DNA from 4 places in the Novosphingobium resinovorum genome. Region 3 is predicted to be linked to each of the others. Evidence: riboswitches for the same ligand, from Rfam matches in the RefSeq annotation. Region 3 holds a riboswitch; each other region holds the start of a gene.
What was found. A riboswitch is a leader RNA that binds a small molecule or an ion and turns the genes downstream of it on or off. The one in region 3 is predicted to bind cobalamin.

Region 1: linked by a shared signal. The riboswitch ahead of cobW (cobalamin biosynthesis protein CobW) and the one ahead of BES08_RS16700 (TonB-dependent receptor) in region 3 are both predicted to bind cobalamin.
Region 2: linked by a shared signal. The riboswitch ahead of BES08_RS17755 (ferredoxin-like domain-containing protein) and the one ahead of BES08_RS16700 (TonB-dependent receptor) in region 3 are both predicted to bind cobalamin.
Region 4: linked by a shared signal. The riboswitch ahead of BES08_RS14575 (TonB-dependent receptor) and the one ahead of BES08_RS16700 (TonB-dependent receptor) in region 3 are both predicted to bind cobalamin.

What each region holds. Positions count from the first base shown of each region.
Region 1 is NZ_CP017075.1:1,484,924-1,492,654, forward strand. Features, by position in the region: gene BES08_RS06805 (sensor histidine kinase) at 1-1,179, shown strand, start outside; gene fahA (fumarylacetoacetase) at 1,327-2,631, shown strand; cobalamin riboswitch at 2,671-2,912, shown strand; gene cobW (cobalamin biosynthesis protein CobW) at 3,097-4,146, shown strand; gene cobN (cobaltochelatase subunit CobN) at 4,379-7,731, shown strand, end outside.
Region 2 is NZ_CP017076.1:821-8,551, forward strand. Features, by position in the region: gene BES08_RS31905 (FAD-binding protein) at 1,542-1,766, shown strand; cobalamin riboswitch at 2,006-2,221, shown strand; gene BES08_RS17755 (ferredoxin-like domain-containing protein) at 2,488-3,546, shown strand; gene BES08_RS17760 (precorrin-8X methylmutase) at 3,546-4,175, shown strand; gene cobI (precorrin-2 C(20)-methyltransferase) at 4,172-4,909, shown strand; gene cobJ (precorrin-3B C(17)-methyltransferase) at 4,906-5,682, shown strand; gene BES08_RS17775 (cobalt-precorrin-6A reductase) at 5,646-6,407, opposite strand; gene BES08_RS17780 (bifunctional cobalt-precorrin-7 (C(5))-methyltransferase/cobalt-precorrin-6B (C(15))-methyltransferase) at 6,406-7,614, shown strand; gene BES08_RS17785 (cobalamin biosynthesis protein) at 7,611-7,731, shown strand, end outside.
Region 3 is NZ_CP017075.1:3,576,747-3,584,477, reverse strand. Features, by position in the region: gene BES08_RS16715 (alkaline phosphatase D family protein) at 1-194, shown strand, start outside; gene rpoD (RNA polymerase sigma factor RpoD) at 286-2,325, opposite strand; gene BES08_RS34595 (cold-shock protein) at 2,685-3,362, opposite strand; cobalamin riboswitch at 3,753-3,997, shown strand; gene BES08_RS16700 (TonB-dependent receptor) at 4,169-6,211, shown strand; gene BES08_RS16695 (Rrf2 family transcriptional regulator) at 6,456-6,905, opposite strand; gene BES08_RS16690 (class I SAM-dependent methyltransferase) at 6,992-7,731, shown strand, end outside.
Region 4 is NZ_CP017075.1:3,111,640-3,119,370, reverse strand. Features, by position in the region: gene BES08_RS14590 (OpgD/OpgG family glucan biosynthesis protein) at 1-1,442, shown strand, start outside; gene mdoH (glucans biosynthesis glucosyltransferase MdoH) at 1,454-3,271, shown strand; gene BES08_RS14580 (cobyrinic acid a,c-diamide synthase CobB) at 3,250-4,638, opposite strand; cobalamin riboswitch at 4,642-4,833, shown strand; gene BES08_RS14575 (TonB-dependent receptor) at 5,008-6,981, shown strand; gene BES08_RS14570 (DUF1636 domain-containing protein) at 7,130-7,537, shown strand; gene cobT (nicotinate-nucleotide--dimethylbenzimidazole phosphoribosyltransferase) at 7,534-7,731, shown strand, end outside.

The sequences.
Region 1 (7,731 bases), 1.7 Mb from region 3:
GAGGACCACGCCCGCCGCATTGGCGAACTGCTCGTCGTCAGCGACCGCATCCACTCCGCCGATCCGCGCCTGACCGCGCCGACCATGAGCACGCGCCACCTCGCCGCCGCCGTCGGCAATGCGCCCAGCGTGGCGACCGCCACGACCGACGAATCCCTTATCCGCATCGAGCGGCGCATCATCGAGTGGGAGCCTTCGCTCGGTGGGCGCTCGCTGCGGCTGGCCATGCAGGGACCGCCGGGAGGCAAGTGCGATCTCGTCGGCGCGATCCGGCTGACGGACGGGCACTGGCTCAACTTCCGCTCGCGCGATATCAACGCGATGTGGCCGGTAGCACTGCGGGCGACGGTGCTGACGCTTGCGACGACGGTGGCCTTTCTCGCCATCGGCCTCGCCGCGCTGCACGTGCTGACCCGCCCGCTGCGCCGCATGAGCGATGCCGCCGACGCCATCGGTCGGGGCCGGCAAGTGGTCATCGCCGAGGGTGGCACCCCGGACTTGCGCCAGCTCGCACACTCCATGAACCTCATGCAGGAGCGCATCGCGCGGCTGCTGCAGGATCAGGCCAGGTCGTTCGAGGCGATCAGCCACGACTTGCGCACGCCGCTCTCGCGCCAGAAGGTCGCGGCGGAACTCATCGACGATGCCGAACTGGGCGGGGTGATCCTTGCAAGCGTGGACGAGATGGAGGCCCTGCTCGCCTCGCTGCAGCGCTTCCTGCGCGCGCAGCATCTCGACGCCGAGCCCGAGACGCTGGACCTCACCGAAGTGGTTGCGCACGTGCTGCATCCTTACGGGACGCGCGCCCGCTTCGACGCCTCCGTCCCCACCCTCGCCCGGACCTTCCGCGAGCCGGTGGAACTGGCGCTGGCGGCGCTGGTGGAGAACGCCATCCAGTTCGGCGGCGAGGCTCAGGTCGCGGTGATCCGCCACGAAGGGCACTGGCGCATCGAGATCGCCGATTCCGGGCCGGGCATCCCTTCCGCCTATTTCGAGGCGATCCTCGACCCGTTCTTCCGCCTCGACGCGGCGCGGGCGCGGGACACCAAGGGCTTCGGCCTCGGCATCCCGACCGCGCACCGGCTGATGGCGCGCTTCGACGGCCAGCTCTCCTTCGCCGCCGCGCCCGAAGGCGGCCTGATCGCGCGCCTGGACGTGCCCCAGCCGCCGATGGGTTGACGAAGATCGTCGTCCCGGACTTGATCCGGGACCGCTGGCGGTCTTTAGATGCGACCTTGCTGGTCTGCGCTCATCGAAAGGTGGACTGTTCAAGGCCAGCGGTCCCGGATCAAGTCCGGGACGACGAGAGAATATGGAGAGCGACCTGTGAACTGGTGGACCATCGACGAAACCCATGACCCTGCGCGCAAAAGCTGGGTCGAAAGCGCCGACGGCCACCGCGATTTCCCGGTCCAGAACCTGGCCTTCGGTGTGTTCTCGATGGCTGAAACGCCGGGAACTCGGATCGGCGTGGCAATCGGCGACCGGATCCTCGACCTCGGCGCGCTGGCGGCGGCACGACTCATCCCGCTGAACCTCACAGAAATCTGCAGCGACGCCAGCATGGCCCGCCTGCTGGCCATTCCCGCGCAAGACCGCCGCGCCCTGCGCCATGCCCTCTCCGACCTGCTCTGCGACGAAGCCAGGCGGCCGGTCATCGAGCCCATGCTGCACCCGGTCGAAGCCTGCATGCTGCACCTGCCCACGCGCATCGGCGACTACACCGACTTCTATGTCGGTATCCATCACGCCAACAACATCGGCCGCCAGTTCCGCCCGGACAACCCGCTGCTGCCCAACTACAAGCACGTGCCGATCGGCTATCACGGCCGCGCGTCCTCGATCCGTCCCTCGGGCGTACCGGTCGTGCGACCCACCGGCCAGCGCAAGCCGCCCGAGGCCGATGCGCCGATCTTCGCGCCGACTGCAAGGCTCGACTACGAACTGGAGATGGGCGTCTGGATCGGCAGCGGCAACGACCTCGGCGAGCCCGTGCCGATCACCGATGCTGCGCAGCATATCGCCGGTTTTTGCCTGCTCAACGACTGGTCCGCGCGCGATGTGCAGGGGTGGGAATACCAGCCGCTCGGCCCGTTCCTGTCGAAGAACTTCCACTCGACGATTTCGCCATGGGTCGTCACGCCCGAAGCCCTCGCGCCCTTCCGCGCGGCCCAGCCGCCCCGACCGGAAGGCGACCCGCAGCCCCTGCCCTATCTGTCTGACGCGGATGATCAGGCCCACGGCGCGCTGGGCGTCATGCTGCAGGTCCACCTGACCACGCAGGCCATGCGCAAGGCCGGGCTTCCGCCCCATCGCCTCAGCCACGGCCCGGCGACCAACATGTACTGGACGGTGAACCAGATGGTCGCGCACCATGCATCCAACGGCTGCAACCTGACGCCCGGCGACCTGCTCGGCACCGGCACGATTTCCGCTCCCGAGCGAGAGGGTTTCGGCAGCCTCATGGAATTGTCGCAGGGCGGCAAGTCGCCCCTCACCTTGGCCAGTGGCGAGACCCGCACGTTCCTGGAGGACGGCGACGAAATCTCCATCACCGCCACCGCCGCCGCTGACGGCTTCGTTTCCATCGGTTTCGGAGAATGCCGCGCCCGCATCCTTCCGGCACGCTGAAACCAACACTTGCGCCCACCCCTGCCTCCCGGTATCCGCCGGGAACAAGATCGCGCCGGTGCCCCGCAAGGGGCTTAAAAGGGAAGGCGGTGGGAACGGTTCGCCGTTCGAATCCGCAGCTGTCCCTGCAACTGTAAGCGGCGAGCGCGATGCACATCGCCTGTCCCCAGCGGGACGGGCAGCCACTGAGGCCGGACGCTGCGACATGCGAGGCTTCGGGAAGGCCGTGCATCAAGCTGTGACCCGCGAGCCAGGAGACCTGCCGGCGTCTGGTCGCTCTTGCCTTGGTCCAGGGGATGGCCGCGGCACGGTTCACCGTCTGAGCGACGACACGCATGCGGCCCGGGGCCGCGGCGGAGCAGGTCGCCGGGCGTCTTCGCGCCTGTCCGTCGCCCCTGCCCCGCGCCGGCGCGAAAGCGCCGGTACGCCCCGCCGCGAGAAGTCGCCGGCGCGGGAGTGAGACCCTTGAGCAAAGTACCCACCACCGTCATCACCGGCTTCCTCGGCGCGGGCAAGACCACGCTGATCCGCCACCTTTTGCAGAACGCCAAGGGCCGCCGCCTCGCCCTCGTCATCAACGAGTTCGGCGACGTCGGCGTCGACAGCGAACTGGTCAAGGGCTGCAATGACGAGGCCTGCCCCGAGGACGATATCCTTGAACTCGCCAACGGCTGTATCTGCTGCACCGTGGCCGACGACTTCCTGCCGACGATGCAGAAGCTGCTCGACCGCGAGACCCCGCCCGACCACATCATCATCGAGACGTCGGGCCTCGCGCTGCCCAAGCCACTGGTCAAGGCCTTCCAGTGGCCGGACATCCGCACCCGCGCGACAGTGGACGGCGTGATCGCCCTGATCGACGCCGATGCCGTCGCCGCCGGTCGCTTCGCTACGGACGAAGAGGCACTTGCCGCCGCCCGCGCCGCCGATCCCAACCTCGACCACGACAGCCCGCTCGAGGAACTGTTCGAGGAACAGTTGGGCTGCGCCGACATGGTGGTGCTCAACAAGACCGACCTCGTCGATGCGGCCGTGCTGGCCGAAGTCGAGAAGACCGTCGCCGCCGAGACGCGCCCCGGCGTCAAGATCGTGCGCGCGGACCACGGCGCGGTCGACATCGCCGCGCTGCTCGGCATCGTCGCGGCGGCCGAGGACGACCTCGACAGCCGCAAGTCGCATATCGACGGCCTCGACGACGATCACGACCATGACGACTTCGACACCTTCATCCTGAACGGCGGCGAAGTGGCCGATATCGACGCGCTGCTGGTAGGCCTGAAGGAACAGATCGCCGCGCACGACGTGCTGCGCGTGAAGGGCATGGTCGCGCTGGCGGGCAAGCCCAGCCGCCTCGTCCTGCAGGGCGTCGGCCCGCGCATCCAGCACTTCTTCGACCGCGCCTGGAAGGCCGAAGAGCCCCGCCGCACGCAGTTGGTGGTGATCGGCCAGAAGGGGCTGGACCGCGCGGCCATCGAAGCCGCGCTGGCGGGTGTGCTAGGTTCGGTCCCGGCGTAAGCACAACCATGTACCCCAACCTTCGTCATTGCGAGCGTAGCGCGGCAATCCAGAGCCGCGCAAACCGCCCTGGATTGCTTCGCTGCGCTCGCAATGACGAGCGGTGGGGAGGCGAACCGGCGTTGAACGAAGATCTGCGGCTTCCCCCCCTCCTCCGTCATTGCGAACCCGCGCAGCGGGTGAAGCAATCCAGGGCGGTTCGCACTGCCGTCAGCCCGGCGAGCGCCGCCTGATGCACCTGCTTTCCGCCACCCCGGGCACGATCTCCAACGGCGAGGAGGCGATCGACCTCGACCAGCCGCCGGGCGACGTCGTCATCCTGACGGTGGCGGACAGCGAACTCGCCTGCTTCGCCAAAGCGGCGGCAGGGCTGCCGGAGGGCGCGCCGAGCGTCCGCCTCGCCAACCTGCTGCAGTTGCGGCACCCGTATTCGGTCGACCTTTACGTCGAGAAGGTGATCGCCCACGCAAAATTCGTCTGCGTGGTGCTGCTCGGCGGCAAGAGCTACTGGCCCTACGGCATCGACGAAATCGCGCTGATCGCCCGCGAGAAGGGCATCGCCTTCGCCGCCATCGCCGACGGGCGTGAGGATGATCCGACGCTGACGGTCGCCTCCACCCTCCCCGCCGAGACGGTCGAGCACCTCCGCGACTACCTGCGGCAGGGCGGCAGCGCCAATGCCCTGTCGTTCCTGCGCACCGCCGCAAGGCTGATCGGCGCGGACTGCGGCCAGCCGGACGATCCGGTGCCGGTGGCCGACGCCGGGCTCTACCTGCAAGGCGTGGATCGGCCGAGCTTGGCCGACTTGCGCGCATCATGGCGCCCCGACGCCCCTGTCGTGCTGCTGGTATTCTACCGCGCGCTGATGATCGCGGGCACGCTCGACGCCGTGGACGCGATGGTCGCCGCATTGCAAATGCGCGGGTTCAACGTCGCCGCCGTCCATGTCCGCGCGCTGCGAGAGCCTTTCGCCATCGACTGGCTCGGCGGCCTGATGGCCGAGATCGCGCCCGACGTGATCGTCAATGCCACCAGCTTCGCCTCCTCGTCCTCGGGCGAGCCGCGCGTCGGCGGGGTTCTCGAACGCGCCGACTGCCCGATCCTGCAGGTCGCTTTCGCGGGTGTCGAGGAAGCGGACTGGCAGGCCGCCGCACGCGGCCTCGGCCCGCGCGATCTGGCGATGAACGTGGCGCTTCCCGAACTCGACGGCCGCCTGTTCACCCGCGCCGTCGCCTTCAAGGCCGCCGAACGCTTCGACGAAGTGACGAAGTGCGGCATCGTCGTCCCCCGCGTCGCGCCCGATCGCGTGGCCTTCGTAGCAGACCTCGCCGCCAACTGGGCGAGCCTGCGCCGTACCGTGCCCGCGCAGCGCAAGGTGGCGCTGGTGCTCGCCAACTATCCCAACCGCGACGGGCGGATCGGCAATGGCGTCGGCCTCGACACGCCCGCCAGCGCGGCCTCGATCCTCTCCAGCCTTCGTGCCGCCGGATACGATACCGGCGGCGCGCCCGAGGACGGGCAGGCGCTGATGCGGCTGATGACCGGCGGGGTGACCAACGACCTCACATCACTGGATCGACCCGGCGAGATTTCGCTGCCGCTGGCCGACTACGAAGCCGCCTTCGCCGGAGTGCCCGAAAGCGCACGCAAGAAGATGCTGGAGCGCTGGGGTGCGCCCTCTGCCGATCCCTTCGTGAAGGACGGCGCGTTCCGGCTGGCAGTCCACCGCTTCGGCAATGTCTGCGTCGCCGTGCAACCGGCGCGGGGGTACAACATCGACGCCAAGGAAACCTACCACGACCCGGCGCTGCCGCCGCCGCACGCCTACCTCGCCTTCCACGTCTGGCTGGGGCGGCGGTTCGGCGCGCAAGCGCTGGTGCATGTGGGCAAGCACGGCAATCTCGAATGGCTGCCCGGCAAGGCGATCTCGCTCTCGGCCGAGTGCTTCCCCGAGATCTGCGCCGGGCCGCTGCCGCAGCTCTACCCCTTCATCGTCAACGACCCCGGCGAGGGCACGCAGGCCAAGCGCCGCATCGGCGCGGTGATCGTCGACCACCTGCCCCCGCCCCTCACCCGCGCCGAAAGCTACGGGCCGCTCAAGCACCTCGAAGCGCTGGTGGACGAATACTACCTCGCCGCCGGGATGGACCCGCGCCGTCTGGAGCGGCTGCGGCGCGACATCATCGACCTGGCCCGCTCGCAGGGGCTGGACAAGGACGCCGGAGCCGAGGGTGACGGCGACGATGCGCTGTCGGCGATCGACAACTATCTGTGTGAACTCAAGGAACTGCAGATCCGCGACGGGCTGCATGTCTTCGGGCAATCGCCGGAGGGCCGCTTGCGGCGTGACCTGTTGGTGGCGCTGGCGAGAACGCCGCGCGGGTATGACGGGCCGGGGCAAGCCTCGCTGCTGCGGGCGATGGCCGAGGATTTCGCGCTGGGGTTCGACCCGCTCGACTGCCGCATGGCGGACCGCTGGGATGGCCCGAGGCCGGAGGCGCTGGCGGCGGTATCGGACGAGCCCTGGCGCACGCTGGGTGATACAGTCGAGCGGCTGGAACTGCTGGCGGCGGAATGGGTATCCCGTCGTCCCGGACTTGATCCGGGACCGCTGGCCGTGAACAGCCTACTCATCGGCGCGCCCGGCAAGGTCCCGCCCCAAGTTTTGCCAGCGGTCCCGGATCAAGTCCGGGACGACGACCTGCCGCGCACCGCCGCCGTCCTCCACGCCATCGCCGCCGACCTCGCCCCGCGCGTGGACGCCTGCGGCCCCGCTGAAAGCGCCGCCCTGCTCGCAGGGCTCGACGGCCGCTTCGTCCTGCCCGGACCCTCTGGCGCCCCCACGCGCGGCCGCCCGGACGTGCTGCCCACCGGGCGCAACTTCTACTCGGTCGATACCCGCGCGGTGCCCACCGCCGTCGCCTGGGATCTCGGCCAGCGCTCCGCAGAGTTGCTGGTGGAGGACTACCTCCAGCGCGAGGGCGAATACCCAAGGGCCATCGCGCTCTCCGCATGGGGCACCGCCAACATGCGCACCGGCGGCGACGACATCGCGCAGGCCCTCGCGCTGATGGGCGTGCGCCCGCGCTGGGAGTGGACCTCGGGCCGCGTCACCGGGTTCGAGATGATGACGCTCGCCGAACTGGGCCGCCCGCGCGTGGACGTGACCTTGCGCGTCTCGGGCTTCTTTCGCGACGCCTTTCCCGAGCAGATGGACCTCATCGACAGCGCCGCCCGCGCCGTCATGGCGCTGGAGGAAAGCGCCGAAGACAACCCCGCCGCCGCCCGCCACCGCGCCGAAACCGCGATGCTCGCCGCTGAAGGGCAGGACGAAACCGTCGCCGCCCGCCGCGCCGGAGCCCGCGTGTTCGGCTCGAAACCGGGGGCCTACGGCGCCGGTCTGCAGGCGATGATCGACGAGAAGCTGTGGCATGACCGCGCCGACCTCGCGAACGTCTACCTCGACTGGGGCAGCTACGCCTATGGCGCGGGTGTCGAGGGCGATGCCGAGCGCGATCTCTACGCAGCCCGGCTGACGCAGGCCGACGCGGTGGTCCAGAACCAGGACAACCGCGAGCACGACCT
Region 2 (7,731 bases), on a different replicon from region 3:
CTGAACTCTGTCACAATGGGCCAGTGTCTGCAAAGCGGCGCGGGCGGCCTGACCGAAATCCATATCAAAGATCGCCGCTCAGAGTAGGAGAATGGCGAATACTGTTACTTAGAGGCGGTCCCCACAATGTGAGGTGCGAGTTCGAATCTCATCGCTGGCCTTGGCTGTAATGGCACGGTTGTATGACCCCGATAATGCCTGGAGCCATCTTACGTCTCAGCAGTCGCGCTCGTTGGCGTCCTCCCGATCGAAGGTCCACCCCGGAGGCCAGGTGCGGCGTAGGCGGCGAATGTGTTCGAGAGCGGCGGCGCGGCTGGCGGCGCGGTCAGGCCTTACGTCTACAACCACTTCAACGCTGCATGGGCCTGGGCGATGAACAGCCCCTATCCGTGGTGGAAGCAGATCGCTTCGCAGGCGGGCGGCACGCGCAACGGCATGGTCGTGTCATGGCCCGCACGCATCCGCGACGGCGGCACCTTCCGCAGCCAGTACGCCCATGTCAGCGACGTCGCGCCGACGATCCTTGAGGCGGCAGGCGTCAAGGCGCCCGAAACCGTGCAGGGCGTGAAGCAGCAGCCGATCGACGGCATCAGCCTTGCCTACAGCTTCGCGGCGCCCAAGGCCCCTTCCGCGCGGCGCACGCAAGTCTACGAGATGATGGAGAACTTCGGCATCTACCACGATGGCTGGATGGCGGGCACCTTGCCCAAGCGCATGGCGTGGGAAGTGGGCGTGGGCGAGGACCGCAAGCTTGGCGTCGGCCCGGAGAACCGCAAGTGGACCCTGTTCAATCTCGACAAGGACTTCACCACCGCCAACGACCTTGCAGCGAAGAACCCGGCGAAGCTCAAGGAACTGCAGGATCTGTTCTGGAAGGAGGCGGCGGCGAACAACATCCTGCCGATCCACGACTACAGCCAGGGTGCAGAGGGCCGTCCGACGCTTGGCGGCAACCGCACCGAGTTCACCTATCTCGCCCCGCTCAGCCATCTGAACGAGGACGCCGCGCCGCACACCATCGGCAAATCCTTCACGATCGACGCCGACGTGGATCTGCCCGCAGGAGCGCAAGGCGTGCTGGTGACGCAGGGCGGGCGCTTCGGCGGCTATGCCTTCTACCTGAAGGACGGGGTGCCGGTGTTCCACTACAATGCGGTGGGGACGGACCAGTTCACCATCCGCGCGGCGCAGCCGGTTGCGGCAGGTCACCATAGCCTGACTGCGGCTTTCCAAGCGGACAAGCAGGAGCTGGGCTCGGGCGGCACGCTGACGATCAGCATCGATGGTAAGCCGGTCGGCAGCGGGCGGATCGGGCGTACGATCCGGGGGCTGGATGTCTCATACCGAGGGGTTCGACGTCGGCATGGACACCATCACCCCGGTAAACTGCGACTACACGATCGCGAGCAGCCGGTTCTCGGGGACGCTTCGCAAACTCGAGTTCAAGCTGAAGTAACTTTTATATGTGGGGCGATACCGCATTCGAAGCGCCGTTCCGCACTTTGGGCAAGATCGATCAGGGGCCGTACTTCGCGGTCAAGATGGAAGCTGGCGGGCTGGGCACTGCAGGCGGTCGCAAGACCAACGCCGAAGCTCAGGTTATCGGCTGGAGCGGCAACCCGATCCCCGGTCTTTACGCTACGGGCAACGCGATGGCGGCGGTGCTGGGCGACGTCTACGGCGGAGCGGGCGGCACATTAGGGTCAAGCATGACCTTCGGTTACATCGCTGGACGTCATTTGGGAGAGCATATTTCCAATCACTGAGATATCCAGCGCCGATAAGGGGAAGCAGATTGCTGATGCACTTTGCTGCCCGCGACTTGGCCCCATCTACGGCGAGCCATGGGCACCATGATAAGAAACCGGACTTTCCGAACCTAGTAGCGAAAAATTGGCCGCTGAGCGGCCGGAATGGGTCGGTTCATACGTAGCGATGAAAAGCTATTGCACCTTGTGCATGCGCTGGATCACTGTAAGGGCGGCTTTGCAATTGGTTTCCAACTGTAAAACATGATCGCGCCGGTGCCCCTGACGGGGCTCAATCGGGAATGCGGTGCGGGGGCTTGCCCCCAAATCCGCGGCTGTCCCTGCAACTGTAAGCGGGTAGCGCGATGCACTGGCCCTTTCGAAAGGGCAGCCACTGGGCTGCAAAGTCCGGGAAGGCGTGCATCAAGCCGTGACCCGCGAGCCAGGAGACCTGCCGGCGCACTGGTCGCTCTTGCCTTGGTCCAGGGGATGGTCACGGCACGGTTGTTCTTCCGTCTGGGCGACGAAGCTGTGCGGCTGGGGCTGCACGTGCGCGTGTCGCCGGGTGCCTGTTGCGCCCGCCCGTCGGCCCGCGTCGGTCGGCTGTCGTCGGCAAGCCCTATCCTCGTTTCGGTCCGGTGCACGGGGTGGGATGGCTGTGAGGGCGCAGGGAGAGGGAGTGATAAGGGGTTGGTGCCCCGATGCCTGGCATCCGATGGCGGCGGGCGATGGGCTGCTGATGCGGGTCAAGCCGCACCTTGGCCGGATGAGCGCTACGCAAGCGGTGGCCTTGTGCGAGGCGGCGCTGACGCATGGCAGCGGCCTGATAGACCTGACACGACGCGCCAACCTGCAGATCCGCGGTGTGAGCGAGGCGCAGTGGCCCGCTCTGCTGGAGTGCCTGTGTACATTGAGCCTTGTCGATCGCGATGGTGAGCGGGAGGGCCGCCGGAACATCCTCGTCGCTCCGGAATGGCAGGCGGGCGACGACACCGTGCGAATTGCGAATGAACTGCGTGACCGGCTGACGGAGTTCCCACAGTTGCCCGGCAAAGTCGGTTTCGTCATCGACGCCGGAGAAGTTTCGGCGGTGGCCTGCGAAGCGGGCGATTTTCGTGTAGAGCGCGGCTGCGATGGCACCTTGGTACTGCGTGCTGATGGACGTGCCGAAGGTGTGCGCCTCACTATTGGGAGAGAGGTCGATGCCCTGCTGGCGCTCGCCCGATGGTTCGTCGACAGCGGAGGCGTTCAGGCCAAGCGGATGGTCCGGCACGGCGCTCCTTTGCCTGTTTGGGCCATGGGCGATACGCGGCCAGCCTCTTCTCCCGCGTCGCTTGCACCGGGTGAGGGCCGCGGACACGTTGCTTATGGCCTGCCATTCGGTCGCATTGAAGCCCGGACTTTGCTGGCCCTGATGCAGCGCTTAGGCGTTACCGGGCTGCGCCTGACGCCTTGGCGAGTGCTCCTTGTCGAAGGTGCATCCTTGCTCGACGTTCCCGGCCTTTTGACTGACCCTGCCGACCCGTTGCTGCGCGTCGATGCCTGCCCCGGAGCGCCCACATGCCCACAAGCCAGCGTGGAGACGCGCGATCTGGCGCGCCAGCTCGCGCCGGTCGTGCGGGGGCGTCTGCATGTCTCCGGCTGCGCGAAGGGCTGCGCCAGTCCGCTGCCTGCCGATGTGACGGTGACGGGCCGCAGCGGGCGCTACGATCTTGCTTTCGGTGCCCGTGCCGATGCCGAACCGCTGTACCGAGGGCTGGACAGCGCCGAAATTCTCGCCCGCCTTGGAGCTTCCTGATGCCGCATGTCTACGAGAAGGACGGCGCCGCGATCTATCGCCAGTCCTTCGCCATCATCCGTGCCGAGGCCGATCTCGCGCGCTTCGATGCCGAGGAAGAGCCTGTCGCGGTACGGATGATTCATGCGGCAGGCATGGTGGGGCTCGAGGCGTATATCCGTTTTTCGGACGGTTTCGCCTTGGCTGCGCGCAAGGCGCTGGTCGCAGGCGCGCCGATCTTGTGCGATGCGCGCATGGTGTCCGAAGGCGTGACCAGAGCGCGTCTGCCTGCCGACAACCGGGTGATCTGCACACTGGCGAACCCCGAAGTGCCGGAAATGGCGCGCGTCATGGGCAATACGCGCTCTGCCGCCGCGCTGGAATTGTGGCGGCCGCATCTGGCAGGCGCAGTGGTGGCCATCGGCAATGCGCCTACGGCATTGTTTCACTTGCTCAACATGCTGCAGGACCCAGCTTGCCCACGCCCGGCGGCGATCATCGGCTGTCCGGTGGGCTTTGTGGGGGCTGCCGAATCCAAGGACGCCTTGTGGGCGGAGGCACCTGTTCCCTGCTGCATCGTCGCAGGTCGCCTTGGTGGCAGCGCTATCACCGTCGCCGCAGTCAACGCCCTTGCGAGCCGCGCCGAATGAGCGGGTCAGAGAAGTACGGGACGGTTCACGGCGTCGGCCTTGGTCCCGGCGCGGAAGACCTCATGAGCGTGCGCGCGGATCGATTGGTGCGCGGCACCCGGCAGATCGCCTATTTCCGCAAGAAGGGCCGCTCCGGCCACGCTCGCCGCATTGCGCAGGGTCTGCTGCGCGCCGACGCGGTCGAGATCGCCATGGAATACCCGGTCACCACCGAGATCCCACTGGCCGATCCGCGCTACAACGCCTGCCTTTCGGACTTCTATGCCGAATGCACCGACCGGCTGCTGGCGGCGACCCGCAGCGGAGAAGACGTAGTGGTGCTGTGCGAAGGCGATCCGTTCTTCTACGGATCGTTCATGCACCTTCACAGCCGCCTGTCGGGCCAGATTCCGGTGGAGGTAGTTCCCGGAATCACCGGCATGGCGGGCGCATGGAACGCCACGGGCGTGCCGATCACCTGGGGCGATGATGTGCTGACGGTGGCGATGGCGACGCTGCCCGAAGAGGAACTGGTGCGGCGCATCCGTGATACCGATGCCCTTGTCGTCATGAAGATCGGCCGCAATTTGCCCAAGCTGCGCCGTGCAGTAGCCGCAGCCGGGCGCGAGCAGGCCGCATGGCTCGTCGAACACGCCGCAATGCCGGGGCAGAGCGTAACGCGACTGGTCGATGCGCAAGAGGTCGCGCCTTATTTCTCGATCCTGCTGATCCACGGACAGGGGCGGCGTCCATGACAAGGGCTGTCGAGCGAGGATGGGTTGTGGTCGTCGGGTTAGGGCCGGGCAACGAGGCTTTGGTGACGCCCGAAGTGACCGCAGTTCTGGCCGATGCGACTGACGTGGTCGGCTACATTCCCTATGTTGCGCGAGTGGCCCCGCGTCCGGGGTTGACGCTGCATCCTTCCGACAACCGCGTGGAACTGGACCGGGCAGCGTTTGCGCTCGATCTTGCAGCGCGGGGGCGCAGGGTTGTCGTTGTGTCCTCCGGCGATCCGGGGGTTTTCGCCATGGCCTCTGCGCTGTTCGAGGCACTGGAAGCGGGGCCGCAATTGTGGCTTGACCTCGACATCCGCGTGCTGCCGGGGATTACCGCCATGCTCGCCGCTGCCGCGCGGGCCGGTGCGCCGCTGGGGCATGATTTCTGCGCGATCAACCTCTCCGACAACCTCAAGCCGTGGAGCGTGATCGAGCGACGCCTGAGATTAGCGGCGGAAGCGGACTTTGCCATGGCGTTCTACAATCCGCGATCGCGGGCAAGGCCGGAGGGCTTCGCAAGAGTTCTGGAAGTGCTGCGCGACGCCTGCGGCCACGAACGCCTCATCCTGTTCGCCCACGCAGTGTCTACGCCGGAGGAAACGCTGCGGATCGTCCCACTGGGGCAAGCCAGCGCGGATATGGCCGACATGCGCACCGTGGTGATCGTCGGGTCGAGCCGCACGCGATTGATTGAACGACCGGGGCCGCCGATTCTCTACACGCCGCGATCGGTTCCGGACGATGGCGTATGACCGATCCAGTCGAGCACCTCTCCTGGGCGGAGGAACTCGGTGCGGGCGGGCAGCTTCGGCCGCTCGATCATCAGCACCGACAAGCCGAGATTGCGTGCGGCAACCAGCTTGGCCTCAGCGCCGCTGCCACCCGCGTTCTTGCAGACCACAAGGTCGATCGCATGGTCGCGCAGAAGGCGGGTGTCATTATCGACGGTAAACGGCCCGCAATCGACGACGAGGGTATGATGGGGCAGGGCAGGGGGCTGGCTTGGCGTATCGACGAAACGCAGCAGATAGTGGTGCTCTGGCCGGGCGCCGAAAGCCTCCACATGCATCCGGCCAAGGGCGAGCATAATCCGACGCGGCGGTCCGGAAAGGGCTTCGACGGCGCTGGCAATATCAGGCGTGCTGCTCCACTTGTCCCCCGGTGCCGGCTGCCAAACCGGACGGGTGAGCGCGGCATGAGGAACTCCCGCAAGACGCGCCGCCTTCAGAGCATGCACGCTCATTGTCGCGGCGAAAGGGTGAGTGGCGTCCACCAGATGTGTCACGCGATGATCGCGCAAGTATGCGGCCAGCCCGGCCACGCCCCCAAAGCCCCCGATGCGCGTTGGTACGGGCTGGGCGCGCGGGTTCTCCGTGCGTCCGGCATAGCTCAGCATGGCAGTAATGCCATGCTCGGCCAGCAGGCGGGCGAGGGCGCTTGCTTCGGTGGTGCCGCCCAGCAGCAGGATATTCGGCATGGCTGACACAAGCGCTTCCCCCTGGTTGACCATCGTGGGCATCGGCGAGGATGCGGTGGACGGACTGAGCGCGGCAAGCCGCAAGGCGTTGGAGCAGGCGGAACTGGTTATGGGCGCGGCCCGCCACCTTGCCCTGCTGTCGGGGCTTAGTGCGCCAAGCCGACAATGGCCAGTGCCCTTCAGCGATGGCTTGCCGCTTCTGATGGCAGAGCGCGGGCGCAAGGTGGTGGCGCTTGTTTCCGGCGATCCGTTCTGGTTCGGCGCAGGGAGCAGCCTGACGCGCGATCTCGATCCGGGCGAATGGATCGCGCATCCGGCTCCCTCGACTTTCGGACTGGCGGCGGCGCGGTTGGGCTGGGCGTTGCAGGACTGCGCCTGCCTTGGCCTCCATGCCGCGCCGGTGCAGCGGCTGCGTCCTCACCTTGCGACGGGGCGTCGCCTCTTGGTGCTGGTGCGCGATGGTGGCGCAGTGGCAAAGCTGGCCGGCTATCTGGTCGAACGTGGTTTTGGTGCCTCCACGCTTCATGTGCTGGAAGCGCTGGGTGGTCCGCGCGAGCGTGTGCGCAGTGTCGTCGCGCAGGCGCAGCATTTCGATGACATCCAGCATCCGGTGGCGGTAGGCATCGCCGTCGCCGGAGCAGGATGCGCCTTACCGGTGAGCAGTGGGTTGCCCGATGATCTCTTCGATCATGACGGCCAGATCACCAAGAGTCCGTTACGGGCGCTGACGTTGAGTGCATTGGCACCTCGCCCCGGCGAGCACTTGTGGGACATCGGGGCAGGGTCCGGTTCTGTTTCCATTGAATGGCTTCTGGCGCACCCGGCCAACACGGCCTGCGCCGTCGAGGCAGACAGCATGCGGGCCGAGCGTGCGAAGGCGAATGCTCTGGCTTTGGGCGTGGATCGTCTGGAACTCGTCATTGGCCGTGCGCCGCAAGTATTGCCGCAAGGACCTTCGCCGGACGCAGTTTTCGTTGGCGGGGGCTTGTCGGATACGTTGCTCGAAATCTTATGGCAACGCCTTCCTACTGGCACAAGGCTGGTTGCCAATGCTGTCACGCTGGAGTCCGAAGCCTTGCTCGCCCACTGGCATGGAGAGCGAGGCGGCAGTCTTCTGCGCATAGAACTGGCAGATGCCGCGCCGCTGGGTTCCCGCCGAGGCTGGCGGTCCCGCTATCCGGTTGTTCAGTGGAGCGTGGCGCTGTGATCGTCGCAGGGTTCGGCTTTCGTTTAGAGGCCGATGTCTTCTCGCTGATATCGGCCTATCAGCAGGCGCGCGAAGGCGTTCCGCCGGTCACGCATATCGCTACCGTGGCCGACAAGG
Region 3 (7,731 bases):
CCTACGCCGATCACATGCCTGAGGTGGTATGGACCGACAACATGCATCAGGGCTACGTCCGCATGCAGTTCGGCCGTAAGACCGGCACAGCCAACTTCGTCGCGGTCAGCACCGTCCTGTCGCGCGACTACACGACAAGCGTGATTCGCAAGGACGACTTCCGCCGCGACGGCAACCGCGTACGCTTCGCCTGATCTGAACCACGAACGATGCCAACCGACACGGACGGGGGGATCGCCCTGCGTCCGTATCGGCCGCGTGCCTGTGATGTTGAACGGCCTGTGCTTAGTCGAGGAACGCTCGCATGATGCGTGAACGGCTCGGATGCTTGAGCTTGCGCAGCGCCTTGGCCTCGATCTGTCGGATACGCTCGCGAGTCACCGAAAACTGCTGTCCGACCTCCTCCAGGGTATGGTCCGTTGGCATCCCGATGCCAAAGCGCATGCGCAGCACACGCTCCTCACGCGGGGTCAGCGATGCCAGCGTGCGAGTTATCATTTCCTTCAGGTTGGCCTGAATCGCCGCGTCCACCGGGATTACGGCGTTCTCGTCCTGGATGAAGTTGCCAAGGCTGCTGTCTTCCTCATCGCCGATCGGCGTTTCGAGCGAGATAGGCTCCTTCGCGATCTTCAGAACCCGCTTCACCTTTTCGAGCGGCATCGACAGTTTCTCGGCCATTTCCTCGGGCGTGGGCTCACGGCCCTGGTCATGGAGGAACTGACGGCTGGTGCGCACCAGCTTGTTGATCGTCTCGATCATGTGGACCGGGATGCGGATCGTGCGAGCCTGATCCGCGATCGAACGCGTGATCGCCTGCCTTATCCACCAGGTCGCGTACGTCGAGAACTTGTAGCCGCGGCGGTACTGGAACTTGTCGACCGCCTTCATCAGCCCGATGTTGCCTTCCTGGATGAGATCCAGGAACTGCAGACCGCGGTTGGTGTACTTCTTGGCGATCGAGATCACCAGACGCAGGTTCGCCTCGACCATTTCCTTCTTGGCGATGCGCGCTTCACGCTCCGCCTTCTGGACCATGTTCACGATGCGGCGGAACTCGGGGAGCGCCATGCCGGTGGCAGTGGCGATGTCCGAGACTTCCAGACGGATGCGCTCGGCAGGTTCAGCCTCGTTTTCTGCGAAGGCAGCCCACTTCTTGTCCTTCCCGGCCACTTCTGCGACCCAGGCGTCGTCCAGTTCGCGGCCCGTGTAGGCTTCGAGGAAATCGGCGCGCTTCACCTTGTGCCGCTCGGCCAGACGCAGCATCTGCCCGCCCAGCGTCGTCAGGCGGCGGTTGAAGGTGTAGAGGTTGTCGACCAGATACTCGATCTTGGCCGCATGGAACTGCACCGATTCCACCTGCGCGGTGAGATCCTCGCGCAGTTGCAGGTACTGGTCTTCCTTGGCGACCGGGAAATCGATTCCCAGCGCCAGCGCGTCGAGCCGATCGCTCTGCAGGCGCTCGAAGGTGCGGAACAGTTCGGTGATAAGCGCGAACTTCTCCAGCGCCTCCGGCGTAAGCGCGGCTTCCATCTGACCGAGGGAGAGGGTGTTGTCCTCTTCATCGTCCTCGACCTGCCGCTTGGGGATCGGATTGCCGTCCTCGTCGACTTCCTCCGAGTTGTCCTCGCCGGAATCGTCATCGTCCTTGAAGGAAGGCCCGGCGGTGGCAGCGGAAATCTCGCCGTCGCCATCGCCCTCACCGTTTTCGGCCAAATTTTCGGGCTGCGGCTCCTTGGAGAGCATCGCGTCGAGATCGAGGATCTCGCGAAGCTGCATGTCGCCGTTGTTGAGCGCTTCGGACCAGCCGATGATCGCATGGAAGGTCATGGGGCTTTCGCAAAGCCCCATGATCATCATGTCGCGGCCGGCTTCGATGCGCTTGGCGATGGCAGCCTCGCCCTCGCGGCTGAGCATCTCGGCCGCGCCCATCTCCTGCAGGTACATGCGGACCGGGTCGTCGGAACGGGCGAGCGTGTCCGCCTTGCGGGTCTCGCCGGGGCGGCGCCGGGAATTGCCTTCGTCGAACCCGGTATCCGAACCGGAATCGTCATCGCCGCCATCGACGGCTTCCACGCCGTCTTCCTGCTCACCGTCCTCATCGTCATCATCGTCGTTCTCGACGATCTTGACGCCCATTTCCGAGATCGCGGCCATGATGTCCTCGATCTGATCGGTGGTCATCTGGTCCTGCGGCAGCGCGGCATTCAACTCCTTGACCGTGATGACGCCCTGGCTTTTGGCGCGCGCGATGAACCGCTGGACCGAACCCTTGTCCAGGTCGAGAAGAGGAGAGTCGTTGTCGCCGCTGCGATCGTCGTTAGTCATGCAATCCGTTGTCGTTATTGGCCTTTTCATGACGATGGTGACGCCAGGACAAGGCTAGGTTCTCAGATCATCAGCCTGATGATGCCGGTGAAGGGCGGCCTACAGGCAGGGATGAACCACTTCAGGTCTAAGGTTCAAGCAATGCGGCCGGACATCGGTTCCAGGAGGAAGCTGGTCCGCCCGCATGCTGCACGTTCGAATCAAGGAAACACGTCCCTCGTCCCGCAGTCGGCCTGTCGAAGGCAGCTTTGATCAAGGCCTTCGACATAAGCCGCTCGATGTCCGTCGCCGATCGCGATGCGATCGAGGAAAGCCCGAGATGAGGCCATGACCTCCTGCGGCAGCCATGGCCAGATCAGTCAGCGCTGGACCAGATTCACGGCCGACGCCTTGCCCCGGCGATCGATCTCGATTTCGAATTCGAGTTGATCGCCTTCCGAAAGGCCATGCAGACCGGAGCGCTCGACGGCGCTGATATGCACGAACGCATCAGGCTGACCGTCATCGCGGACGATGAAGCCGAAGCCCTTCATGCTATTGAAGAACTTGACGGTGCCGGTGGCCTTCTCGCCAGTGGACTGATTCTGAACAGGTGCGGCACTTCGCTCGCGACGTTCGGCAACGATGACCTCGCCCACGATGGTCAGTTCGGAAGCGGAAATCTTGCCGCCTCGCTCGACCAGCTGGAATTCCAGCTGCTGACCTTCCGCCAGCGTTTCGAGGCCGGCGGACTGCACGGCGCTGATGTGCACGAATGCATCGTCGCCGCCGCCTTCAAGCTGGATGAAGCCGAAACCCTTGTCGGGGTTGAAGAACTTGACCGTCCCACGGCCCTGACCGACAACCTGGCCCGGGCCGCCGCGCGAACCGCCACCGCCACCGCCAAAACCGCCGCCTCGCGATCCGCCGAAGCCGCCACGCTGGCCGCCACCGAAGCGGTCACCACCGCCAAAGCGATCGTTGCCGCCGCTCCAACGATCATCGCCGCCGCCGAACCGGTCGCGACCTTGGCCGCGATTTCCCCTGTCGAATGTCATCTTTTAAGTACCTTAAGCTAAGTCCGAGAAACCTATCCTCGCGAGTGAACGTAGCACGCAAGGCCGCAGAACCCGTTTCAGGGTGCAGGATGAAAGGCGATAGCAGCGCAACGACGTCTTGGCGACCAGAGTTCTGCGATCGGCTGCGATGCATGGCACGGAGGCGACTTTAGCACAGCGATGACCGAAATTTCACGCAATTCGACAATCGATCCGGCCGCCGCCGACCCTTGCCACGCGCTCGGAAGCAAATTTTGCTCCCCGGAGCGGCCCGTTAGCCCTGGCATCGCTAGTCGGGAGTTCAGGATACAGGCCGTACCTGGACGCCATACAGACAGGCTTGTGCCGTGAAACCGTTTGAGATAGCGCGCCATATCTGCCCTTCATTGGTGCAGACAAGATCGCGCTGGTGCCTCGAAAGAGGCTTAAAAGGGAACACGGTGAGAAGGCATGCCCTTCGAATCCGAGGCTGTCCCTGCAACTGTAAGCGGTGAGCGCGATGCATATGTGCGGTGGGGCAAAGGTTCCTGCCGCCAGTCACTGGGCCGGACGCTGCAACATGCGAGGCCTGGGAAGGCCTTGCATCGTCGCATTGACCCGTGAGCCAGGAGACCTGCCTGCGTCTGGTCGCTCATGCCGTGGTCCAGGGGGTGGCCAAGGCCCGGAATCATTCCGTTCGAGCGACGAACCAGCGGTGGAGGCCGCATCGGTTCGCGCAGACGGTCGCCCGCGGCGTCCGACCGCCGGCGCGCGTCGACCGTCTTGATGGCGGCAAGCCTCCCACCCAGTCGCAGGCGTCGGGGGGAATGATGATGAATTTGATGAAAAGCGCTGCGCTGGTGCGCATCGTGGCAGGCACCGCAATGGCGCTGGCGACGATGCCCGCCTGCGCCGAAGAGGCATCCGCCGGCGGCGCGGATGGCGGTTCCGGCGAAATCGTGGTGTTCGGACGCGGCGAGGCCAAGATCGGCACCGCCCATGCCGCCAGCGAGGGCAGCGTCGGCGGTTCCGACCTGCTGGTCCGTCCGCTTCTGCGGGTCGCCGAACTGCTTGAGGCGGTGCCCGGCATGGTAGCGGCGCAGCATTCGGGCAGCGGCAAGGCCAACCAGTACTTCCTGCGCGGCTTCAACCTCGATCACGGCACCGACTTCACGACTTATATAGATGGCGTGCAGATGAACCTGCGCAGCCACGGGCATGGCCAAGGCTATCTCGATCTCAACGGCCTGATCCCCGAGATCGTCGCCCGCGAAGACTTCCGCAAGGGGCCGTACCGCGCAGATGGCGGCGACTTTGCACTGGCCGGCGCGGCCTACATGACGACCATCGATGGGTTCGACCGCCCGTGGATCTCGGTAGAGGGTGGATCGTACAAGTCGGGGCGGCTGGCCGCCGGTGGCAACATCAAGGATGTGGCGGGTGGCAGTCTCACGCTGGTGGGGCAGGCCAAGCGCTATGATGGTCCCTGGCAGGAGGCCGAGCATCTGCGGCATTACTCCGGCTTTGCGAAGTACATCGCGTCCGCTGGCGAAGGCACCGTCGAAGCATCGCTCCACGCCTACCACGCCACTTGGCGGCCGACCGAGCAGATCCCCGAGCGGATCATCGGCAGTGCGCTGTGCCCTGACGAATTCTGCTCCCCCGATCCTTCGGCGCGTGGCCGCACAACGCGCTTCGTCGGCAACGTCGCGGTGCGACAGCCGAACTGGAGCGCTAATGTCTATGCCCAGTACTACGACTGGAACATGTATTCGAACCCAACTTATGCCGATCCGGACAGCACCAGCGCGCAGATCGACCAGTTCGACAAGCGCTGGGTCGTGGGTGTCACCGCGCGCAAGCAATGGGCTTTGGGCTCGACGCTGCAACTGAGCATTGGCACTGAAAACCGCTACGATCACATCGGCAACGTCGGGGTGAATCGTACCGAAACCCGCGCCTTTTTGTCCTCGTTGGGTCGATATCACGTCGAGGAACTGTCCGGCGCGCTCTATGGCGAAGCGACCTGGAAGCCGGTGCCCGGCCTCAGGCTAACCGGAGGCCTGCGAGGCGACTATTACCACTACGCCGTCCGCGCGCGCGACGCCATGGCGACCGAACTGGGAACCGGCAGCGGACACGATTCGATCGTCTCACCCAAGGTATCGGCAGCCTACGAGATCGTCCCGCAGTTCGAAGTCTATGCCAACTGGGGCCGCGGCTTCCATTCCAACGACGTGCGCGGTGCGGTGAACGTGGAATCGCCCGTGCCCGTTCTGGTGCGCGGCACTGGCAAGGAACTTGGCGGGCGCCTGCAACTGGGCACCGTCTCACTGACCGCGACGTACTGGTGGCTCGACGTGGGCAGCGAACTGCGCTTCGTCGGCGATTCCAACGCGGTGGAGCCGACCGGCGCCAGCAAGCGTCATGGCTACGAGGTGGTCGGGTTCTGGCGCCCGCTGCCGTGGCTGGCGCTCGACGGCAGCTATGTCGCCAGCCACTCGCGCTACGACAACGGAGATCGCATTCCCAACGCGGTCGAGAACGCGGTCTCCGCCGGCGCGGCGATCGTGCTCGATCCGTGGGAGGCGAGCGTGCGCGTCCGGCATCTCGGCCCCTACCCGCTGATCGAGGACAACTCGCTGCGCGACAAAGGCAGCACGATCGTAAACGCCCGCGCCGCATGGAAGGGCCGCAAGATCGAGATCTACGGTGAGGTGCTGAACATCTTCGACAGCCACGACAAGGATATCGCCTATTACTACGAATCCTACATCCCGGCGTTCGACACCAATGGCCCGGTCGAAGGACGTCTCAGCCGCGTGATCGAACCACGCACGTTCAAGATCGGCGCACGCTACACGTTCTGATCACCAGCCACGCCCTGTCCCGTCATTCGACGGGATAGAGCGTCGGTTGCCGCTTATCCGGGCCATGATCCGGGGATGCGTGCTACGCTTCGTGTACATCTACACCGTACCGCAAGAAGCGACGAGCGAGACCATAAGCGACATTGAGGCCTGTCTTGCGGCTGGCGCATGCAACCCGCCAACTGGCCTCAGCCTGCCGCTGGACCGGATCGTGGGGCGCATGCAGGGTTGGAAGAAAGGCCGATCAGGCTGAATGTGCACTCGCCATCTCGGAAGCGCTGCGCGCATCAAAGGTTCGGCCCAGGTCAGCGAGCTTCACAGCACCCAGCCGGGCGACCAGCAAAGCCTCCGCCTCCGAAAGCGCCTCCGCCAGCGCCTCGTTGACAGCCGCCTCAACCGCGCAATCAGGATTGGAATGCTCGCTGCCGATAGCAAAGATGCGTGGTCCTCCTACCGCTCGATGTACGTCGAGGAGCGACACGGTCTCCAAGTCTGCCGCGATGGCCCAACCGCCACCATGCCCTTTTTCCGAGCGCACATACCCTGCCTCGCGCAGACCAGCCATCGTGCGTCGGACGACAACGGGATTGGTTCCCAGCATCTCTGCGATAGTTTCGGACGTCATTGCCCCCTCATGCCGCGCCATATGGAGCAGCACGTGGAGCATTCGCGAAAGGCGACTGTCATTACGCATATTTCGATTCTTCGCATTCCAGCCGGATTGGCAAGCATCATGTTTCACGATACTTATTATGTTACATGATTCGTGGAGCGTTCGAAATGCGAGAGTTCGAGAACCCTGATCACTGGGATGCTGCCGCTCGGCACTATGAGAAGACTGCGCACCCCTTCACTGCTCGCTATGCCGAGGCGGCGGTTGCGAGAATATCCCTCGGGTCCGACAGCCACGTGCTGGACATAGCCGCAGGCACCGGTGCTTTGGCACTGGCTGCCGCGCGAACAGGCGCGAAGGTGCTGGCAACAGACTTTTCTCCAGGCATGGTCGCTCGTATCGCCGCCACCGGTCACCCCAATGTCGAGGCCAAGACAATGGATGGGCAAAACCTTGCGCTCCCAGACGGAGGGTTCGACGCCGTCTTCTCGATCTTCGGGGTCATCATGTTTCCCGACTGGCGCAAGGGGTTGGCCGAAATGGCCCGCGTTACGCGCCCTGGCGGCCACGGCATCGTGGCAACCTGGCAACAACGCGGTGCCGCGACCTTTCTTCTGCTCGGAGATATCCGTCGAAAGCTCTTCCCCGGCCGTGATGGCATGGCAATGCCGGAAGCCGTCGGCGTCCTCAGCGATCCGGGGAACTTCGCTCGCGAAATGATCCTTGCGGGCTATCGCGATCCCCGGATCGAGCCAGTGACGCATGATTATGAGCTCGACGTCGGGGCACTCGACGATCCCGATACATTGTTCGGCATGTCGCCCGACTGGACGAGCCTCAATGATGGGGAAAAGGCAGAAGTTATTACCGAGGTCAGGCAGATGGCGGGCGAACGCTCCGTATTGCC
Region 4 (7,731 bases), 470 kb from region 3:
GCGCCCTGCCTGACGGGGTGAAGGCCGCGACGGGCGGGCGTCTCGGTACGCCCGAGCCGTTTTCGTGGGATCGCCTGGTGGCACAGGCCCGCGATCTCGCCCGCAAGCCTTATGCGCCGATCGCCGAATCCACGCGCGCCGCCGCCGACTACGATGCGGCCGGGAAGCTGACTTACGGCGATGCCCCGATGGTTGCGGGCAACGTGCGGCTGTTCCCCGCCGTGCGCGGCACCGCGCCCAAACCAGTGACGATCGCGGTGGTCGAGGGCGGGCAGGCGCGCGCGATCGTCGATACCAGCGATCTGTTCGTCGGCGGTCACAACACCGACGCCGTAGGCTTCCGCGTCATGGACGCGACCGGCCGCAGCGACTGGCTGGCCTTTCAGGGCGCGAGCTATTTCCGCTCCTCCGGCGACCGCGACCAGTATGGCCTCTCGGCGCGCGCCATCGCCATCGACACCGGCCTTGCCACCGGCGAGGAGTTTCCCGACTTCACCCGCTTCTGGATCGAGCAGACCGGCGCCGACAGCGTGCGCATCCATGCCCTGCTCGACGGGCCGAGCCTTGCCGGCGCCTATGCCTTCGATTGCCGCAAGACGGCGAACGGGGTGACGCAGGACGTCACTGCCGCGCTGTTTCTGCGCAAGGACGTCAAGCAACTGGGCCTCGGCGCCGCGTCGAGCATGTTCTGGTACGACCAGTCGAGCCCCGCCCGCGCGCGCGGCGACTGGCGGCCGGAAATCCACGATTCGGACGGCCTCGCGATCTGGTCGGGCAATGGCGAGCGGGTCTGGCGGCCGCTGGAAAATCCCGCGGTGGCGCGGCTTCATGCGCTGCGTTCGGATTCGCCAAAGGGCTTCGGCCTGCTGCAGCGCGACCAGGCTTTCGATCACTATCAGGACGACGGCGTATTCTACGACCGTCGCCCCTCGCTCTGGGTCGAGCCCAAGGGAGACTGGGGCGCGGGCGCGGTCGGCCTCTATGAAATGCCGACGGGCAGCGAGACGCTCGACAACATCGCGCTGTTCTGGCGCCCCGACCGTCCCGCCAAGGCCGGGCAGCGCCGCGATTTCGCCTATCGACTGACCTGGACGTCCAAGGACCCGACCATCGATGGCGGCTCACGCTGCGTCGATGTCTTCGAAGGCCCCGGCGGCAGTCCGGGTTCGCCGCCGCTGGAAGGCGTGCGCAAGTTCGTGTTCGATTTCTCCGGTCCCGCGCTGGCGGGCCTCGACCGGACCAGCGGCGTCACGCCCGATACCGACTTGCCCAAGGCTGCGGTGGTCTCCGCCGTCGCCTATCCGGTGGCGCGGTCTGACGGGCGCTGGCGAGCGATGATCGACGTGCGATCCGCCGCCCTGACCCAGCCCCAGTTCCGACTTTTCCTCAAGCGCGGCAACTCCGCGCTCAGTGAGACCGTTATCAAGGCTCTAGAATCGTGAGTGCGACGCCGATGAACCATTCGCCGATGCTTCCGGCCGAATCGCCCATGGCGATGCCGATCCAGAACCTGTGGGGCAATCCGCCCGGCGCGCGCGAGGTGAAGACCGCGCCGCACGGGATGCTGGTCAAGCGCCTGCTGCTGCTCGCGCTCACTGCCGCCATCGGCCTCGCCGCATCGAGCACGGTCCGCATGGAACTCTCGCGCGACGGGCTCGACTGGGTCGAAGCGCTGCTGCTGGTGTTCTTCGTGCCGCTGTTCTGCTGGATCTCGTTCGGCTTCGTCACCGCGACGATGGGCTTCCTCAAGCTCATCACCGGCGAGCATCCCGGCTTCACCGCGCTGCCCAGCCCGGCTTCCAGCCTGCGCCACAAGACTGCCGTGCTGATGCCGGTCTACAACGAGGGCGTCGAGGAAGTCTTCGCCCGCGTGCGCGCCATGGCCTACTCGATCGCCGAAGCCGGCGGCGCGCCATGGATCGACTTCTTCGTCCTCAGCGATTCCAACCCCTTCCACGGCAAGCGCGAGGAAGCCGCCTGGCACGAACTGGCCGATCACGCGCCGATCAAGATCTACTACCGCCGCCGCGAGAAGAACATCGCGCGCAAGCCCGGCAATATCGCCGAATGGGTCAAGCGTTTCGGCGGCGCCTACGAGAACATGCTGATCCTCGACGCCGACTCGATGATGAGCGGCGAGACGATCGTGGGCATGGCCTCGATCATGGAGGAGCGCCCCTCGATCGGCCTGCTCCAGACGGTGCCGATGATCACCAACGCCCGGACCCTGTTCCAGCGCTGGATGCAGTTCGCAAGCGAAGCCTACGGCCCGATCGCGAGCGCCGGACTGCTGTGGTGGTCGGGCTCGGAGGCCAACTTCTGGGGCCATAACGCGATCGTGCGCACCCGCGCCTTCGCCGAGGCCTGCGGTCTTCCCGAGCTTCCCGGCAAGGCTCCGTTCGGCGGCCATATCCTCAGCCACGACATGCTCGAATCCGCCCTGCTGCGCCGGCGCGGCTGGGCCGTCCACATGGTCATGATCGGTGGTTCCTACGAGGAATTCCCGCCCACGATCATCGACATGGCGATCCGCGACCGGCGCTGGATGCAGGGCAACCTGCAGCACCTGCAGCTCCTCGGCGCCTCGGGCCTGCACTGGGCGAGCCGCCTGCACCTGCTGATTGGCGCCTCGGCCTACCTCACCTCGCCGGGCTGGCTGCTGCTGATCCTGACGATGATCGGCCAGGTCGCGACGCATGGCGATGGCGGCTTCGTCACCCTCGCCCCGCCAAGCGTGCTGGCGCTGACGGTGATGCTGCTGTTCGGCCCCAAGATCATGGGGCTGATCTGGGTCCTGGCCGACGGCGAGCGGCGCCGCAGCTTCGGCGGCGGCTTCGCGGCCGTCCGCTCGGTCCTGCTGGAGACGGTACTGGCGATGCTGCTCGCGCCGATCACCATGGTGACCCAGACCAAGGCGCTGCTCGGCCTGCTGCTGGGCATCTCGGCGGGCTGGAACACCCAGACCCGCGATGCCCGCCGCATCACCGTGCGCGAGGTGCTGCCCGACTTGCGCGAGCACCTGCTGCTCGGCGCGGGCCTGACGGCGACCGCGTTCCTCGACATGACGACGGCGATCTGGCTCTCGCCGATCATCGTCGGCCTGTTCCTCTCGCCCTGGCTTATCAGCCTGTCGTCTAGCGAGAACCTCGGCGACAAGGCGGACGCGGCCAAGGTTTTCCGCGTGCCCGAACCTGGCATCGTCGAGGCCAGCGAAGATCCGCGCAAGGAGGCCGCGATCCTCACCGAAGGTCAGTCGCTGGTCGAAGCCTGAACGAAAAACCGCGCCGCCGCTTCGGGAGCGGACGGGAAGTAGCCATGCATGTAGCTCGCCGTGAGCGAGCCGACGCGATAGAGCGCTTCCCCGTCCCGCCCGTCCGGCGTGCTGGCGCGAGCCTCCGGGACGAGCCCGGTTTCCAGCCGCGAATAATGAAACGTGTGCCCGCGCAAGGTCCCTCCCGGCAGCGCGATGTGCTGCATGCCGAGGGCGGCGAAACGCCGCTGCATCGCGGCGTGCCCCTCCAGCAATCCGAGCAGATCGGCCCGATACCCCTCTACGTCCGTCAGCGATGCACAGGCGTAGAGCATGCCCCCGCACTCGGCGAGAATCGGCCTGTCCGCCGCATGATGTGCCCGGATCGCTTCCAGCATCGGCGCATTGGCGGCAAGCGTCTGCAGATGCAGTTCCGGATAACCTCCGGGGAGCCAGATCGCCTCGCAATCGGGCAATCGCGCGTCATGAAGCGGTGAGAAGAAGGCGAGCTGCGCGCCTGCCCGTTCCAGCCATCGCAAGTTGGCGTGGTAGATGAAGGCGAAAGCCTCGTCCCGCGCGATGGCGATGCGCAGACCCGCCAGATTGGGGCTCTCCTCCGGGACCTCAGGCGCCGGGAAGCTCACCGGCGGCGGCAGGTCCAGCACGGCATCAGACAGCAGGCTCGCCGCCCGATCCAGTCGCGCGCCGAGATCCGCGACCTCGGCTGCCTGCACCAGCCCGAGGTGCCGCTCGGGCAGCGTCACTCCGGCCTCGCGCGGGAAAGTGCCCAGCCACTTCACCGACGCAGGCACGCCCTGCTCCAGCAATTCCGCGTGCCGCGCGCTGCCGACGCGGTTGGCGATCACCGCATGGACCTCCAGCCCCGGCCGGTAGGTCGCGAGGCCGTGGACCAGGGCGCCGAACGTCTGCGCCATCGCCGATCCATCGACCACCGCCAGCACCGGAAAGCCGAAGCGTTCGGCGAGGTCGGCGGCGCTGGGGTCACCGTCGAACAGGCCCATCGCGCCTTCGACGAGGATCAGGTCGGCCTCGCGCGCCGCTTCGTGCAGGAGGGCGCGGCACTGCGCCTCTCCGCACATGAACAGGTCGAGCTGATGGACCGGCGCGCCGCTCGCGACTTCGAGCACCATGGGGTCGAGGAAGTCCGGCCCAACCTTGAAAACGCGCACTTTTCTGCCCGCGTTGCGGTGTCTTCGGGCCAGAGCGGCAGTCACCAGCGTTTTGCCCTGACCCGAGGACGGAGCGCTGATCAGGTACGCCGGGCAGGCGGGGGCATCTTCTTGGCGCGGAGTGTCCATCGCCCCCGCACCTATGGTTTCCGGCAGGTCGGCGCAAGCATTGGCCTCTTGCGCGGCGCCCCGGCGCACGATACTTGCCGCGCCGCGACAGGTTCCCCGCGAGGGGATTGAAAGGGAACGCGGGTGAGATACCCGGGCTGCCCCTGCAACTGTAAGCGGAGAGCCGTTCTGCCACATGCCATTGGGGGTGCAAGCCCCTGAGAAGGCGGCCGAAATCGGCGACGACCCGTGAGCCAGGAGACCTGCCCGTCGCCGTCGTTCTTCGACCGGACAGGGTGTGCCGGACGAACGGGGGAAGTGCATTCCTCGCGCAACGACAGCCATCGTTCCGGCGGCCTGAGGGGGCTTGCGGGAGGTGTTGCGCTGCCTGTCCGCGCCCACTGTCCCAATATCCTTCACCGGCCGACGGAGCACCGCCGTTCGCATGAAGGAATACAAGTGAAACAGTATCTTATCATTACCACCGCCGCCATCGCACTGCTCGCTTCGGCCTCTCCGGCATTCGCCGACACAGCGGCACCCAACGATACCACAACGGCACCTGGCGATACCGACGGCGACACTCGGCAAGATGACAACATCGTCGTCGGCGCGCTTCGCACCCCCGTCGCGATCGAGCGCGTCTCCGCCACCGTGACCGTGCTGGGCGAGCCCGCGATCGTCGCCCTGCAGCCCATCGCCCTGACCGATGCCCTGCTGCGCACCCCCGGCGTCTCGATGTCGCGCAACGGCGGCTACGGCACCACCACCTCGCTGCGCATCCGCGGCGCCGATGCGGGCGAGACCGTCATGGTGATCGACGGCATGCGCCTGTCCGACCCCTCGGCGACGGCGGGCGGCTACGGCTTCTCCAACCTGCTGCTCGACGACGTCGACCGGATCGAGATCCTGCGCGGGCCGCAGTCGATCCTGTGGGGCAGCGACGCGACCGGCGGTGTCGTCAACGTGCGCACCCGCCGCCCGACCGAGCGGCTCGAAGGCAGCTTCGCCGTTGAGGCCGGAACCCATGACACCGTCTCCGCCCGCGCGGGCGTGGGCGGCACCTCGGACCTCATCGACTGGCGCCTCTCCGCCTCGCGTTTCACCACCGACGGTATCTCCGCCCGCGCGAACGGGACCGAGGCCGACGGTTTCCAGCGCAGCGCCGCCAGCGGCACCGTCACGGTGCGCGTCGTCCCCGGCGTCAGCCTCGACCTGCGCGGCTACTGGGCCGACGGGAAGAACGATTTCGACGGCACTTCGGGCGACACCCTCGCTTATGGCACCACGAAGGAATGGTCGGGTTACGCGGGCCTCAACTTCGCGCTGCTGGACGGCAAGCTCGTCAACCGCGTCGCGGTGCTGCAGAACGTCACCGACCGGGAGAACTTCGACCCCACCCGCTCGATCCGCGCGATCACCTTCGACGCGCACGGCCGCCTGCGCCGCTACGAGTACCAGGGCACCTACACCTTCAGCGACGCGATCCAGGCCGTGTTCGGCGCCGAGCGCGAGGAGCAGCGGATGACCACCGCCTCGCCGACGAACTCCGCCGCGCCCTACACGCTGACGCCCTACTCGGTGGACATGGACAGCCTCTACGCCGAACTGCGCGTGAGCCCGGTCAAGGGCCTCACCCTCGACGGCGGCGCGCGCTACGATCACCAGTCGCGCTTCGGCGGGCAGACCGTGTGGAGCGCAGGCGCGGCCTATACCCCCAACGAAGGCGCCACGGTGCTGCGCGCCAGCTATGACGAGGGTTTCAAGGCCCCCTCGCTCTACCAGATGTACAGCGCCTACGGCACCGCCGACCTCGCCCCGCAGAAGGCGAAGGGCTGGGAAGTGGGCGCCGAGCAGAACTTCGGCGAGGCGCTGCGCCTCACCGCCACGTGGTTCCAGCGCGACACCGACAACCTGATCGACTTCGCCTACTGCCCGACCAGCGGCACCCTGCCCGCCGCGTGCTACATCCCCGGCACCACGACCACGCGCTTCGGCTACTACGCCAACGTCAAGACGGCGAAGGCCAGCGGCCTGGAACTCGCCGCGTCGGCGAAGCTGGGCGTGCTTTTCGCCGAGGGCAACTACAGCTGGACCCGCGCCGAGGACCGCACTGAGGGCGCCTCGACTTATGGCCGTCAGCTGCAGCGCGTACCGCGCCACATGGCCAATGCCGAAGCGGGCATCGACCTGCCGCAAGGGCTTCGCGCCAGCGTCGCGGCGCGCTACTCGGGCGAGACCTTCAACGCCGCCACCGGCACCGCGAAGCTGGACGACTACTGGCTGATCGACTTTCGCGCGCAAGTGCGGATCAAGGAGAACCTGATGCTGCAAGGCCGCGTCGAGAACCTGACCGACAAGGACTACCAGACGGCGGCGGGCTATTCCGCACTGGGACGCACGGTCTACGTCGGCGTGCGCAGCCGGTTCTGATGACAAGGAAGGCCCACCCCCGCCCCCTCCCGCAAGCGGGAGGGGAGAAGCACAGCCCTCCCGTTTGCGGGAGGGCCGCGAGACTAGGCAGCTTGCTGCCTAGTCGCAGCGGGGTGGGCCTCACCACCAATACCAAGGTGACACCCCCATGCTGACGCCCGTACCTCCCGGCCCTTCGGTGGTCGTCTGCAATACCTGCCGCCACACCGCCGACGCCCGCGAGGACGAGACCGGCCAGCGGGGCGGCGCCCTGCTCGAAGCGGCGATGCGCAGCGTTCAGGCCGCCGACCCCGAACTGCAGGGCGTGCAGATCCAGGCCATGCCCTGCCTCTTCGCCTGCAGCCGCCACTGCACCGTCCACATCCGCGCACCGGGCAAAGTCGGCTACGTGCTGGGCGACTTCACGCCGGACGAAGACGCCGCCCGCGCCATCCTCGAATATGCCGCGCGCCATGCCGAAAGCGAGCACGGCTGCGTGCCCTTCAAGGAATGGCCGCAAGGCGTGAAGGGCCACTTCATCACCCGCACGCCCCCGGAAGGCTACGTCTGCACATGACCCGTTTCGCCGATCCCGCCTCCTTCGCCGCTGCCCTTGCCGCGCTGCCCGAACCCGACGAGGCCAGCCGCACCGCCGCGCTGAACCGTCAGGCCCGCCTCACCAAGCCGACCGGCGCGCTCGGCCGACTGGAGGACATCGCGGTGTTCATGGCCGGATGGCAGGGCAGCGAGCGCCCCGAGGCGGACCCGGTG